2 regions of the Serratia sp. C2(1) genome follow, and region 1 is predicted to be linked to the other one. Evidence: predicted binding sites of a transcription regulator. Region 1 holds the regulator's gene; the other holds the start of a gene.

Evidence for each region. The regulator ArgR, encoded in region 1, controls arginine synthesis, uptake and breakdown. The targets are predictions, from matches to a motif close to ANTGAATAAAAATACANT.
Region 2: argA (amino-acid N-acetyltransferase) is a predicted target of ArgR. The motif match lies at 5,557-5,574, and genes of this name have one in related genera.

The regions. Positions count from the first base shown of each region.
Region 1 is NZ_JAZFBA010000002.1:84,659-92,445, forward strand. It holds gene ppa (inorganic diphosphatase) at 1-88, opposite strand, end outside; gene V2S86_RS15935 (methyl-accepting chemotaxis protein) at 345-1,898, shown strand; gene fbp (class 1 fructose-bisphosphatase) at 1,940-2,944, opposite strand; gene mpl (UDP-N-acetylmuramate:L-alanyl-gamma-D-glutamyl-meso-diaminopimelate ligase) at 3,114-4,493, shown strand; gene yhcN (peroxide/acid stress response protein YhcN) at 4,683-4,946, opposite strand; gene yhcN (peroxide/acid stress response protein YhcN) at 5,071-5,334, opposite strand; gene argR (transcriptional regulator ArgR) at 5,738-6,208, opposite strand; gene mdh (malate dehydrogenase) at 6,675-7,613, shown strand; gene V2S86_RS15970 (helix-turn-helix domain-containing protein) at 7,681-7,787, opposite strand, start outside.
Region 2 is NZ_JAZFBA010000004.1:263,261-271,047, forward strand. It holds gene recB (exodeoxyribonuclease V subunit beta) at 1-2,255, shown strand, start outside; gene recD (exodeoxyribonuclease V subunit alpha) at 2,252-4,102, shown strand; gene argA (amino-acid N-acetyltransferase) at 4,198-5,523, opposite strand; gene amiC (N-acetylmuramoyl-L-alanine amidase AmiC) at 5,763-7,013, shown strand; tRNA gene V2S86_RS20975 (tRNA-Met) at 7,114-7,190, opposite strand; tRNA gene V2S86_RS20980 (tRNA-Met) at 7,255-7,331, opposite strand; tRNA gene V2S86_RS20985 (tRNA-Met) at 7,395-7,471, opposite strand; gene mltA (murein transglycosylase A) at 7,686-7,787, shown strand, end outside.

The sequences.
Region 1 (7,787 bases):
TGATCGGATCGGCGTTAGCCGGGATTTCGATAACAACGTAGATGTCTTCCGGCAGGTCTTTGCCAGCTGGGACCAGATTCAAGCTCATGTCGGTTTCCTTTAATCAAACCAGAAATGGAGTGGCGGCTATTATAGCGGACTCTTTTGCGATTTCCTGTCCTTTTCATCACCGACGCCCCACCGGGGAGCCATCCGCCGCATTTCCAGATTAATCCTCCAACGAGGTTAAGTTTTTCCCGCCGTTGCCGATAACTTCATCAAATAATAATGAGCCGGCGAAACCTGGCTCCGCGTTTTACCTCCCCTACGTTTGATCTCACTATTTCTGAAGCCGGGAAGAACTCATGCTAAAAAAGATTACGGTGAAGGCCGGGCTGATTGCCCTGCTTAGCCTGACGACGCTGTTGCTGATTATGGTCAGCACGATCGGCGTCAACGCGATTAATGAAGGGTCGCGCTCGCTACATACACTGAACCAGATCCTGGGGGAGGAGCTGGGATCGTTGGCCAGCAGTTCCAACCTGACGCTGCGCGCCAGAACCGCCGCTTCGCTGGCGGTGCGCCAACGGGAAATCGGCCAGATTGAGGTTTCCGATGCCACAGTAGGCCGTATCTATAATTACCTTGAGCAGTCGAAGCACGAAATGGCGCGCTTTGTCAGCGTCGGTACCGTCACCGAACGTGGCCGTGAGCTCTCTACCCGTTTGCAGAACAGCTACCGGGCCTATCTCGAACAGGGGGTCAGGCCAATGGCCGACGCCATCAAGGCCGGCAAGGTCGATGACTATTACGACATTCAGGAAACCCGGATTTCGGCCCTGAGCATCGCCTTCGAAAAAGACCTCAGCGATTTCCGCAGCTTTGCCATGCAGGTGGGGCAACAGCGGGTGGATGAGGCGGAAAATAACGCCAGCACCAAAATCACCCTGATCGTGGTTGCAGGCTTGCTCAGCGTGCTGCTGGCAGTACTGGCCTGGTTTGCGCTGCGGATGATTATCCTGCGCCCTCTCAATGAGTCTATCGCCCAACTGGAATATATCGCCGGCGGCGACCTGACGCACCGAATTACCGGCGAAGGGGATACCGAGATGGGCCGTTTGATCCGCGCGATGCAACGAATGCAACGGGCGCTGGTCGGCTCGGTCAGCAAGGTGCGCGATGCCAGCAGCCAGATTGATACCGGTTCACGTGAGCTGGCGGCCGGTAACCTGCATCTGGCGCAGCGCACCGAAGAGTCTGCCGCCTCGCTGGAAGAAACCGCGGCCAGCATGGAACAGCTGACCTCGACGGTGAAAATGAACGCCGAGAATTGCGAGCAGGCTAACCAGCTGGCGCTGAGCGTATCCGATATCGCCAACCAAGGCAGTGAGGTGGTCAGCCAGGTGATGGACAAGATGCAGGCGATTACCGACAGTTCACGGCGCATCGCCGATATCATCAGCGTGATGGACGGTATCGCCTTCCAGACTAATATTCTGGCGTTGAATGCGGCGGTCGAAGCGGCCCGTGCCGGTGAACAGGGACGCGGTTTCGCCGTGGTGGCCGGTGAGGTGCGCAGCCTGGCACAGCGCAGTGCGCAGTCGGCGAAAGAGATCAAAGGGTTGATCGAAGCGTCGCAGAATCGGGTGCAGGAAGGTGAGCAGATGGCGGAATCTGCGGCGAAAACCATGAACGGCATTACCGGTGAAGTGGGCCGCGTAACGGCGCTGATGCGGGAAATTTCGGCGGCTACCCGGGAACAAAGCAGCGGTATCGAGCAGGTGAACCTGGCGGTGGCCCAGATGGATCAGGTTGCGCAACAAAATGCTGCGTTGGTCGAAGAGTCTGCGGCGGCGACGCGTTCGCTGGAGGATCAGGCTCAGTTGCTGGCGCAGAGCATGGCGGCGTTCAAATTATGATGGATGACAGGAGGCGGCAAGCCGCCTCCTGTAGAGAGGCTTTATTCGTCCGGGTTTTCGGCGATAAAGCGCTCGGCGTCTTCAACCATGGATTTGGTACCGACGAAGAACGGCGCACGCTGGTGCAGTTTCACCGGGGTAATGTCCAGGATACGGTTTTTACCGTCGCTGGCTTTTCCGCCGGCCTGTTCCGCCAGAAACGCCATCGGGTTGCATTCGTACAGCAGGCGCAGCTTGCCTTGCGGGTGGCTGGCGGTGCTTGGGTAAATGTAGATGCCGCCTTTCAGCAGGTTGCGATGGAAGTCGGCAACCAGTGAACCAATGTAGCGTGAGGTGTAAGGGCGCTGCGTCGCTTCGTCCTGCTCCTGGCAATACTTGATGTATTTCTTCACGCCGCGAGGAAACTTGATGTAGTTGCCTTCGTTGATGGAATACATGTTGCCGGTGGCCGGGTAACGCACTTTCTCATGGGAGAGGCAGAACACGCCCAGAGACGGATCGTAAGTAAAGGCATGCACGCCATAACCGGTGGTGTAAACCAGCATGGTAGAGGAACCGTAAACTACGTAGCCGGCTGCAACCTGAGCGCTGCCCGGCTGCAGGAAATCTTCTTCGGTCACGGGAGTGCCGACCGGGGTGATGCGACGATAGATAGAGAAAATAGTACCGACCGAGACGTTGACATCAATGTTGGACGAACCGTCCAACGGATCCATCAACACCACATACTTGCCATTTTCAGCCCGCTCGCCATCGAAAATCACGATTTCATCTTCTTCTTCAGAAGCGATACCTGCAACTTCACCGCGCGCTTTCAACGCAGCTTTCAGCTTTTCGTTGGCGAACAGGTCCAGTTTCATCTGGACTTCACCCTGTACGTTGGAAATGCCGCTGGTACCGAGGATATCAACCAGACCCGCTTTATTGATGTCGCGGTGGATGATTTTGGCGCCCAGTTTAATTGCAGAAAGTAACGCTGTCAGCTCGCCGGTGGCGTGAGAGAAGTCGTGCTGTTTCTCGACGATAAATTCGCCTAACGTTTTCATGACACAATCCCTGAATCTACGGATGGGTAGCGGTTTGTTAACAAACCGCCAACGTATTCGCGAGCAGTGTAGCCCAAAGATGAGCGCTATTCATAGGCAAATCCATTTCTTCTGGACGATTCTGAGCGGTAGAATAAGGCAACATTCGACGTACTCAATTGAGAAAACTATGCGCATTCACATTCTTGGGATCTGTGGCACCTTTATGGGCGGGCTGGCGGTACTGGCTCGTTCGTTGGGACATGAGGTGACCGGCTCTGACGCTAATGTCTATCCGCCGATGAGCACGCTGTTGGAGAAAGAGGGGATCGATCTGATCCAGGGCTACGATCCGGCTCAGTTGGATCCCGCACCGGATCTGGTGATCATCGGCAACGCCATGACGCGCGGTAACCCGTGCGTGGAAGCGGTGCTGGAGCAAGGCATCCCTTACGTTTCCGGCCCGCAGTGGCTGCACGACTATGTACTGCGCGATCGCTGGGTGCTGGCGGTGGCCGGGACCCACGGTAAAACCACCACGGCCGGCATGGCAACCTGGATCCTGGAAGCCTGCGGTTATCAGCCCGGCTTTGTCATCGGCGGCGTGCCGGGGAACTTCGACGTTTCCGCGCGCTTGGGCGGCAGCCCGTTCTTTGTGATCGAAGCCGATGAATACGACTGCGCATTCTTCGACAAGCGCTCCAAGTTTGTTCATTACAGCCCGCGTACGCTGATCATGAACAATCTGGAGTTTGATCATGCCGACATCTTCGACGATCTGAAAGCGATCCAGAAGCAGTTCCATCATCTGGTGCGCCTGGTGCCGGGCAAGGGCAAGATCATTTTGCCTGACAACGACAACCACCTGAAACAGGTGATGGCGATGGGGTGCTGGAGCGAGCAGGAACTGGTTGGGGAAGAGGGGGCATGGCGGGCGCACAAGCTGACCCCGGACGCCAGCCACTATGAAGTGTTCCTCAACGGCGACAAGGTTGGCGAGGTGAAATGGGCGCTGGTGGGCGAGCACAACATGCATAATGGCCTGATGGCCATTGCCGCAACGCGTCACGTTGGCGTGCAGCCTGCAGACGCCTGCGCCGCGCTGGGCGATTTCATCAATGCCCGCCGCCGCCTGGAACTGCGCGGCGAAGCCAACGGCGTCACGGTGTACGACGATTTTGCGCATCACCCAACGGCGATCCTGGCGACGCTGGCCGCGCTGCGTGGCAAAGTGGGGGGCACCGCCCGCATTCTGGCAGTGCTTGAGCCACGTTCCAACACCATGAAAATGGGCATCAGCAAGAACGATTTGGCACCATCGCTTGGCCGCGCCGATGAGGTCTTCCTGTTCCAGCCACACCATATTCCCTGGCAGGTGGCTGAAGTGGCCGAGGCTTGCGTGCAGCCGGCCCACTGGAGCGCCGATCTCGGCACCTTGGTGGATATGATAGTGAAAACCGCTCAGCCGGGTGACCATATCCTGGTGATGAGTAACGGCGGATTTGGCGGGATCCACGATCGGCTGCTGGAGGCATTGGCCAATAAGCCAGAGCCGAAAGTAACCTACTGATCGACAATAACAATTCGATGAAGGGCCCTAGCGGCCCTTTTTTTCGCCCATAAAAAAGCCCTCGCGAGCGAGGGCAACGGGGTTCGTCGGATAGGACGACGATAATCTTCAGAGAATTCGCGTTTACGACAGAACTCGGCAGTGGCAGTGACGAGGGTAATCAGTTCGGCAATCGCGTTCTCTGAATTGTTATTTGTAGATTTCGGCAGTCGCGTGCCAGTTGCCGTTTTCGTAGGCTTCGATCACGCGGTACGCTTTAGCGCCTTGTTTATCGGCTTTGTCGGACAGCGCCTGACGAATATCCGAAGGTGCACCTGTGACGCCACTGGCGGTAATGGTGCCGACAGACTGAAGATCCGCGGCCTGGTCATTGGTGATCAACGTAGCGGCTGAAGCGCCGAACGAAAGGGCTGACATCAGGCTAATTGCCGCGAGGGTAGCTTTCATGTTCATGATCGTGTGTCCTGTAGCGATAACAGCCAGGAAGGGCTTTACAGCGTTTATTATTCTTGAAAGCTGTTATCGGCAATGCTGGTTTCCAGAGAGGAATTGCCCGTTGCCGGGTAATGCCGGGGTCTTATTTATAAATTTCAGCCGTGGCGTGGTAGTTGCCTTCATTGCGCGCTTCGATCACACGGTAAGCGGTCGCGCCACGGGCATCGGCTTTTTCAGACAGCGCCTGACGGATATCTGAAGGGGCACCGGCTACGCCGCTGACGGTAATGGTGCCTGCGGACTGCAGTTTGGCTGCTTGATCTGCATCAACGGATTGTGCTGCAAATGCGCCAAAGGAAAGCACAGACAGGAGGCTGAGAGTTGCAACTGTAGCTTTAATTTTCATGATTTCACCTTATCGTATTCTTTTATCAGTTCCAATGAACTGTGATTTACGTCACGGAAATGAGTATACATCTAGTAACTCTAAAAATTAATAGTTCGCTAACAGTTTCTTGTGAAACTTTATTATGATGATTCTTATCTTTAATAACCTTATGGAATAAAAATCGCTCATAAAACGATCTTTCGATGTTAAATTTATGTAATTTCAATCAGGTAAGCGTTTTTGACCAAACGTGCGGAAGAATGCAGTAGCTATCACTAGCTATGTATAAATGTCATTGGAATGTGCTTTAGCAAAGCGGAAATCAGGTTTTAAACGTGGCAGGGTGAAGGAAAAGGTAAGGCAGAGTTAAAGAAGCGCTAACAAAACACGACCGTCAGCCGCATTTTGTTAGCGTGGTGCATCATAGCTCTTGTTCGAATAACGACAGGATGGCTTCGTACAACTGGCGAGCGGTAAAGCTGCTGGCCGGGGTAATAAAAATGGTGTCGTCACCGGCGATGGTGCCGAGAATGCCCTCGGATTTGCCCAGCGAATCCAGCAGGCGGGCAATCAGTTGCGCGGCACCGGGGCTGGTATGAATCACCACTACGGCATCGTTATGGTCGACATCCAGCACCAGATTCTTCAGCGGGCTGGTGGTGGTCGGTACGCCGAGTTCGGCCGGAAGGCAATACACCATTTCCATTTTGGCATTGCGGGTACGCACCGCGCCGAACTTGGTCAGCATGCGCGATACTTTGGATTGGTTGATGTTTTCGAAGCCTTCTTCTTGCAGCGCCAAAACGATCTCGCCTTGAGAACTGAATTTTTCTTCTTTCAATAACGCTTTAAACGCTTTGATCAGATCTTCCTGCTTTGCGGGATTACGCATTTTGCACCGTGGAATGTTGACAATAGAAGTGATTATTATGCATATAAATGAATTTTTATGCAATAAAAGGACGCCCGAAAAAAACAATAATGCCCGGACAATGAGGAAAGGGCGGCATTTTAACAAAATCCGTACCCCATGAATATGCCCTTTCAGTGACCGAAAAAGCGGCCCGCGGCGGTAAAGAAAATGTTATTAAAATGATGTTGTTCTGATGTTATGTAAGGGTGTAATGTAACCGCCGGTTAACTTGCTTGTGAATAACCTCGCACTATTTTTGATTAATGTGCGCTATGCCCTTAATGTGTAAGCCATTTAATCTAAAATGAGCGTGGCATCGGCAGTTTTATTGCGCCAGCTCTCAAACAGACTGTTAAGAGATTGTTTTTAAAGGTGTAATAATTTAAGGTCCGTAACTAACGTATTCACGGCGCTATATATATTTAAGATAATAAAGGAGTATAGGATGAAAGTTGCAGTTCTCGGTGCTGCTGGCGGTATCGGCCAGGCCCTCGCCCTTCTACTCAAAACCCAGCTTCCTTCAGGTTCTGAACTCTCTCTCTACGACATTGCCCCCGTTACCCCAGGCGTTGCCGTCGACTTAAGCCACATCCCTACCGCAGTTAAAATCAAAGGCTTCAGCGGCGAAGACGCTACTCCAGCTTTGCACGGCGCAGACGTAGTGCTGATTTCAGCCGGCGTTGCGCGTAAACCTGGCATGGATCGTTCAGATCTGTTCAATGTCAACGCAGGTATCGTGCGTAATCTGATCCAGCAAGTGGCAACAACCTGCCCGAAAGCCTGCATCGGCATTATCACCAACCCGGTAAACACCACCGTGGCAATCGCCGCAGAAGTGCTGAAGAAAGCCGGTGTTTATGACAAAAACAAACTGTTCGGCGTGACCTCGCTGGATATCATCCGTTCCAACACCTTCGTGGCTGAGCTGAAAGGCAAACAACCGGAAGAGCTGAACGTGCCGGTTATCGGCGGGCACTCTGGCGTGACCATTCTTCCCCTGTTGTCGCAGATCCCTGGCGTGAGCTTTACCGAGCAGGAAGTGGCGGATCTGACCAAGCGTATCCAAAATGCGGGTACTGAAGTGGTTGAAGCCAAAGCCGGTGGCGGGTCCGCAACTCTGTCAATGGGCCAGGCGGCGGCACGTTTCGGCCTGTCTCTGGTGCGTGCACTGCAAGGTGAAAAAGGCGTGGTGGAATGTGCTTATGTGGAAGGCGACGGCAAATATGCCCGCTTCTTCGCACAACCGCTGGTGCTGGGCAAAAACGGCGTAGAAGAACGTAAAGACATCGGTACTCTGAGCGCGTTCGAGCAGAAAGCGTTGGAAGAGATGCTGGATGTTCTGCATAAAGATATCGAACTGGGTGAAAAGTTTATCAATAACTGATCAACCCAGAACGCATGAATATGCACAAGCCGCCGGACATCGTACCGGCGGTTTTTTTATGCCCGAATCACGACCTGATACGGGCTTTTCGATTTAGCAGATCGTTGGTTTGCGGATCGAAATAGCGGCTTGGCCAGATTTCTGCAGGATGGACATCCAGAGCTTCGGCAATCA
Region 2 (7,787 bases), on a different contig from region 1:
CCCGTTCTGAGGTAAGCGCCCACTACACGCTTGAGACTAACTGGCGCTCGTCCCCAGCAATGGTAGGTAGCGTTAACCATCTGTTTACTCAGGTGGAAAAACCCTTCCTGTTCGGTCAAATCCCCTTTATTGAGGTGGCGGCTGCCGAGAAAAATCGTGGGTTGGCTTTTGAGCTGCATAAACAGCCGCAGCCGGCGATGCAGTTTTGGTTGCAGCAGGGGGAAGGTGTTGGCGTTAGTGAGTACCAACAATTGATGGCGCGCCTGTGCGCCACGCAAATCCGGGACTGGCTCAGTGCGGGGCAAAGTGAACATGCCTGGCTGGTGGACGGCGATAAGCGGCGGGCGGTGCAGGCCTCCGATATTACCGTGCTGGTGCGTAGTCGTAATGAGGCGGCGTTGGTGCGTGATGCGCTCAGCGCCCTGGCCATTCCTTCGGTCTATTTGTCCAACCGCGACAGCGTGTTTGATACCCCGGAAGCCAAGGATTTGCTGTGGCTGTTGCAGGCGGTGCTGGCGCCGGAGCAGGAGCGCACGTTGCGCAGCGCCATGGCGACCGGTTTGATGGGGTTGGATGCGCAAGCGTTGGATGGCTTGAACCGCAACGAACGCGCCTGGGATTCGCTGGTGAATGAGTTCGATAAATACCGTACGCTCTGGCTGCGCCGCGGCGTGTTGCCCATGCTGCGTGAGGTGATGAATCAGCGCCATCTGGCGGAAAACCTGCTGGCCAGCCACGGCGGCGAGCGTCGGTTGACCGACATAATGCACTTGGGGGAGCTGTTGCAAGAGGCCTCTGCGCAGCTCGACAGCGAACATGCGCTGGTGCGCTGGCTGGCGCAGCAGATTGCCCAGCCAAATCGTCAGTCCGACAACCAGCAACTGCGACTGGAAAGCGATCGCCATCTGGTGAAGGTGATCACCATCCATAAATCGAAAGGGTTGGAGTTCGATCTGGTCTGGCTGCCGTTTGTCGGCAATTTCCGCCAGCAGCAGCAGGTGCTGTACCACGATCGGCAGAGTTTCCAGGCGCTGCTTGACCTCAACGCCAATGAAGAAAGTATCGAATGGGCGGAAGAAGAGAGGTTGGCGGAGGATTTGCGCCTGCTGTATGTAGCCTTGACCCGCTCGGTATACCACTGCAGCATCGGCATAGCGCCGTTGATTCAGGGTACGCGCAAGAAACAGGGTGATACCGATTTGCACCGCAGCGCGCTGGGTTACCTGGTGCAGGCCGGCCAGGCCGGGGATGCCGCCTGGCTGCAACAACGTCTGCAGCAGCTGGCTGGAGAGGGCATTGCGCTGTCGTTGGTGGAGCAACTGGATGAGCAGGCCTGGCTGCCCCAAGCGCCGGTGTTAACCGAACTGGCGGCAAAAAGCTTCACGCGCCCGGTGCAGGATTTCTGGCGGGTGACCAGTTACACCGGCCTGCAGCAACACGGCTCTGGCCTGATGCAGGATCTGCTGCCACGGCTGGATGTCGACGCTGCAGGCGAACAGGCGCTGGATAGTGAGCCAGCGCTCACACCGCATACCTTCCCACGCGGCGCGGCCCCGGGAACCTTCCTGCACAGCCTGTTTGAAACGCTGGATTTCACCCAACCTATTGATGAGCAATGGCTGTTTGAACAGTTGCAACAGCAAGGGTTTGCCGATCACTGGCAACCGATACTGCTGGCATGGATGCAGGTGTTGCTGAATGTCCCGCTCAATGATGCCGGCGTCACATTGTCAGCCTTGGTACCACAGCAGAAACAGGCTGAGCTGCAGTTTTATTTACCTATCGAAAGGCTATTGCAGGCACGTGAGTTGGATAAGTTGGTGAAAAAATACGACCCGCTTTCAGCTCGCTGTCCGGCGCTGGATTTCCAGCAGGTGCAGGGAATGCTGAAGGGGTTTATCGACCTGGTGTTCTGCTGGCAGGGAAAGTACTACCTGCTGGATTACAAATCCAACTGGTTAGGCGAGGACAGCAGCGCTTATACCCGGGCGGCGATGGAGCAGGCGATGGCGGAACACCGCTATGACCTGCAGTACCAGCTGTACACGCTGGCACTGCATCGTTATTTGCGCCATCGGTTGCCGGATTATGACTATCGGCGCGACTTCGGCGGAGTGATTTACTTGTTCCTGCGCGGAGTAGACGCACAGCACCCGGGCAACGGTATTTTCGCCTGTTGCCCAGATCCGCAGTTGGTAGAGGGTATGGACCGCCTGTTCAGCGGCGAAGCCATTACGGCGGAGGATGAACCATGATCGCTCTACTGGAGCAGGCGCAGGCACTTGGCGTGCTGCGTCCGCTGGACTTGCAGTTCGCCCGTATAGTGGCCGGGGAGAAAGAGCCGGATATTCTGCTGGCCGCAGCTTGTCTCAGCGCGGAGGCAGGCGCCGGCCATGTTTGCCTGATGCTGGAGCAGTTGCTGCCGGAAAACCTGTTTGAGGGGCGTCAGCCGGAACTGGCGCAGGCCGTATGGCTGGCGGCCGGGCAACCGGATATTGCCCGCTGGCAGCAGCGTCTGGCGGCCAGTACGGCAGTGGGTGACGGCAGCAGTGCCATGCCCATGGTGTTGCAACAGCAGCGTTTGTACCTGCAGCGCATGTGGCAGAACGAAGGCGAGGTGGCGGCGTTTATCAGCAGTGACAGTATCCATCAGGCGGTTGATGAACCTGAACTGCGCGCCATCCTCGATCGGCTGTTCGGCGAGGCGACGAATGAGCCGGACTGGCAGAAAATTGCCGCCGCAGTGGCCGCGACACGGCGTATTGCGGTGATTTCAGGTGGACCGGGCACCGGCAAAACCACCACCGTCGCCAAATTGCTGGCGGCGCTGGTACAGCTTGCCGAGGGCAGGCGTTTGCGCATTCAACTGGCGGCACCCACCGGCAAGGCGGCGGCGCGTCTGACCGAATCGCTAGGCAGCGCCGGCAGGCAGTTGGCGTTAACCCCGGAGCAACGCGCGCTGTTCCCTACAGATGCGTCGACGCTGCACCGCCTGCTGGGCGCTCAGCCCAATAGCCAGCGCATGCGTTATCATCGCGGCAATCCGCTGCATCTGGATGTGCTGGTGGTGGACGAGGCTTCAATGGTCGATCTGCCGATGATGGCACGTCTGATTGCCGCATTGCCCCTGCAGGCGCGGGTGATTTTCCTTGGCGACAGGGATCAACTGGCGTCAGTAGAGGCCGGGGCTGTGCTGGGGGATATCTGCCGTTTTGCCGAGCAGGGATACAGCGCTGCGCGTGCAGAACAACTCACCCGTCTGACCGGCTGTCTGGTGCAAGGGCAAAGCGCGCAGTCGGAGGCTGCGGTGCGAGACAGTCTGTGCCTGCTGCGCAAAAGCTATCGTTTTGATGCCGATTCCGGCATCGGTCAATTGGCCTTTGCGGTGAATGCCGGTGACGGCAAGGGGGCGGCTTGGGCGCTCAGTGGCAGCTTCAGTGACGTTGCGGGTTACCCTTTGGCAGAAACGGAAGACTATCAGGCACTGTTGAACGCCTGTGTAGCAGGCTATGGCGATTATTTGCAACGGGTTGCTGCCAGAGCGGATGCGGGAGAGGTATTGGCGGAATTTGGCCGTTTCCAGGTGCTTTGTGCGCTGCGCGAAGGGCCATTCGGTATCGCCGGGCTGAACGAGCGTATCGAGGCGGGGTTGCAACGGGCCGGGTTGATCCAGCGTACGCCAGGGGCCTTGGGGCGTTGGTATCCTGGTCGCCCGGTGATGATTGGCCGCAACGACAGTGCACTGGGGTTGTTTAACGGCGATATCGGCATCGCCCTGCGCGATGAAAGCGGTGAGCTGCGCGTGCACTTCCAGTTGCCGGACGGTAGCATCAAGTCGGTGCAACCAAGCCGTTTACCGGCGCATGAAACCGCCTATGCGATGACGGTGCATAAGTCTCAGGGGTCGGAATTTGATCATACGGTGCTGGTGTTGCCCAATCACTTCTTGCCGGTACTGACCCGCGAATTGGTGTATACCGCTATCACCCGAGCTCGCAGGCAGCTTTCGCTGTATGCCACCGATGCCGTGCTGATGCGGGCGATCCGTACGCCAACCCAACGCCGCAGCGGGTTGGCGGAGCGCTTGCAGATAACGACATAAAGCGAAACGGGTACAGCCTATCCTGGGGCCTTAAAATTGCAGCCAGCAGCGCTGCAGCTTGAAAGACGAGGGGAATCGGCTGAACCCGCAGAGGGTTACAAGTCCGCCAGCAGAATCTTCGAGCGGCGTTGGTAGTTGTACAGCGCCTGTTTTTGCATCGGCAGCACGTCCACTTCCGCCGGCGTGAAACCGCGCTCCTGGAACCAGTGGATGCTGCGTGTGGTCAGCACGAACAGCTTTTGCAAACCCATCTGGCGCGCCTGGCTTTCCACCCGTTGCAGCAGCATTTCACCGCGTGATGAACTGCGGTAGTCCGGATGTACCGCTACGCAGGCCATCTCGCCGATTTTCTCTTCCAGGAACGGATACAGCGCCGCACAGGCGATGGTTAGATTATCGCGCTCAATAATAGTGAATTTGTCGATCTCCATCTCCAGCTGTTCACGGGAGCGGCGCACCAGAATACCCTGTTGCTCAAGTGGGCGGATCAGTTCCAGAATGCCGCCGATATCGTTAATGGTCGCCCGGCGCACCTGTTCGGCGCTCTCCATGACGATCTGGGTGCCGATACCGTCGCGTGAGAACAACTCTTGCACCAGTGCGCCGTCTTCCTGATAGCTGATCAGGTGGCTGCGGCGCACGCCGCTGCGACAGGCCTTCACCGCACCGCGCAGGAAACGTACGGTGCCTGAATGGTAATCGCCGCTGGCTTCGCGTTCTTCGATGCGTTTCTGCGCGTCATTGGGGAACAGCTCGGAAATGATATTGCCATCCTGATCGGTGACGCCCTGCGACGAGCAGAACCCGATCATTTTTTCCGCCTTCAGCTTGATGGCCAATTGGGTCGCCACTTCTTCTGACGTCAGGTTAAAGCTTTCGCCGGTAACGGAAACGGCGACCGGGCCGATCAGCACTATGGCATTACTGTCGAGTTGACGGTGGATCGCTTCTTCATCTATACGGCGAATACGGCCGCTGTGGCAGTAATCCACGCCGTCATCAATCCCTAACGGCTGGGCAATGATAAAGTTGCCGCTGACCACGTTGATGTGCGCGCCCTGTAGTGGCGTATTGTTGAGGCTCATCGACAGCCGTGCGGTGATGTCCAGTTGCAGCAGGCCCGCCGCTTGCTTAACCAGCTCAAGCGTGTGGGCGTCGGTGACCCGGGTATGTTTGTGATAAATAGGTTCGTAGTTATGCTGCGCCAGATTGCTGTCGATCTGCGGCCGTGCGCCATAGACCACCACCAAACGAATCCCCAGGCTATGCAGCAGCCCGATATCGTTGACGATGTTGGAGAAATTCTCATGCTCTATGGCCTCTCCCCCAAGCATGACGACAAACGTCTTGCCGCGGTGGGCGTTGATATAGGGAACTGAGTGACGGAATCCTTGAACAAGCTCGGTACTACGTTCCTTCACGGCAAAACCTCTTTTGCATATTTATACGATATTTTTGTATTTTTATTCTTTTATTGCCCCGATGGCAAGCGGGAAATTGTCTGTATTTATTTGCGGAAGGGGGGAATCGGTTAATAAATTGAAAAACCTTGGAAAGATTTTCTGATGACAGCGCCAGGAGGATTCGTTAAAGTTTTTGCCATTCCCGTTTTATCGGCGTTTTTTCATCTGTTTTAACCTGTTATCACTGCCGGAGTCGCATGCCAAACTCAAATCACAATCTGGGCCGCCGTCGTATATTGCAGGGGGTTGCCGCCAGTTGGTTGCTGAGTGTGAGTCGCGTAGGCTTCGCCGCATCATCGCATGTGATTGCCGTGCGCGTTTGGCCTTCTTCTACTTATACCCGCGTGACGCTCGAATCAAACACCGAACTGAAATACAAACAGTTTGCGCTGACCAATCCCGATCGCGTGGTGGTGGATATCGAAGGGGTCCATCTCAATAGCGTATTGAAGGGCATTGTCGGCCAGGTTCGCGCTGACGATCCCTATTTGAAACAGGCGCGAGTCGGTCAGTTTGATCAAAACACCGTTCGGCTGGTGCTGGAACTTAAGCAGAGCGTCAGTCCCCATATGTTTACTCTGGCGCCGGTACCGGAATATCGCAACCGTCTGGTGATGGATCTGTATCCCAGCAAGGGCGGCACCGGCGAAGACTATGATCCGCTCTTGGCATTACTGGAAGATTACAACAAGGGCGATCTCGAGCGCACTTTGCCGGCGGAGGCGCCGCAGGCCGGCAAGGCGGGGCGCGATCGGCCTATTGTCATCATGCTGGATCCCGGCCATGGCGGCGAGGATCCGGGGGCGATTGGCAAATTCAAAACGCGCGAGAAGGACATCGTATTACAGATTGCCCGCAAACTGAGCGCGTTAATCAAGCGCGAACCGAACATGAAAGTGTTTATGACGCGCAATGAAGATGTGTTCATTCCGCTGAAGGTGAGGGTGGCGAAGGCGCGCAAGCAGCGTGCCGATCTGTTCGTTTCTATCCATGCCGATGCCTTTACCAGCCAGGCCGCACGCGGATCTTCGGTCTTTGCGCTGTCGACCAAGGGCGCCACCAGTTCGGCGGCGAAATTCCTGGCGCAAACTCAGAACGAATCGGACCAAATCGGCGGCGTAAGCAAAAGTGGCGATCGCTATCTGGATCACACCATGTTTGATCTGATACAGACCGCAACCATTAACGATAGCCTGAAATTCGGCAAGGAAGTGCTGAACCGGATGGGCAAAATTAACCGTTTGCACAAGAATCGTGTCGATCAGGCCGGTTTTGCAGTGTTAAAGGCGCCGGACATTCCTTCGATCCTGGTTGAGACGGCGTTTATCAGCAATATAGAAGAAGAGCGCAAGCTGCGTACCAGCCATTTCCAGCAGCAGGTGGCGGAATCCATTCTGGCGGGTATCAAGGCGTATTTCGCCAACGGCGGCGCGGCGGCACGCGGATAAGGTTTACGCAGAGACGGCTGGGCGGGCACCCGGCCGGGTTTTGGCAGATTTCAGATACAAAAAAACACCCGTTAAGGTGCTTATTTGTAGTCATCAAGATTGGTTGCGGAGGCCGGATTTGAACCGACGACCTTCGGGTTATGAGCCCGACGAGCTACCAGGCTGCTCCACCCCGCGTCCGTCTTAATGCTTGTATTATCGAAACCCAACATTCATGTGATACCGCTGGTACAGTATCGGTTGGTTGCGGGGGCCGGATTTGAACCGACGACCTTCGGGTTATGAGCCCGACGAGCTACCAGGCTGCTCCACCCCGCGTCCGTATAATACTTTTTTCATCGAATCCCAACCTTTACGTGATACTGCTGATGCAGTATCGGTTGGTTGCGGAGGCCGGATTTGAACCGACGACCTTCGGGTTATGAGCCCGACGAGCTACCAGGCTGCTCCACCCCGCGTCCGATGGAAGCGCACTATACTCTCCGTGCATTTTGTTGCAACCCTTTTTGCAATTAATTGAGTTAAAGCCATCTTTATGCTGAATTAGTCCGCAATTTGCGTTCTTTTTCATCATTATCAGCCGTGCGGGTTTTTTTATTTGCGGCGATTCCCTTATCTATGGGTGTTTGTTATCGTTCGCCGGTAGATCATATCTGTTTGAGAGTGTGCGCGATGAAAGGACGTTGGGGCAAATACCTGCTGGGCGGGTTGATGGTAGCGGTATTGGCTGGCTGTTCGTCAAAGCCGACCGACCGGGGACAGCAGTATAAAGAT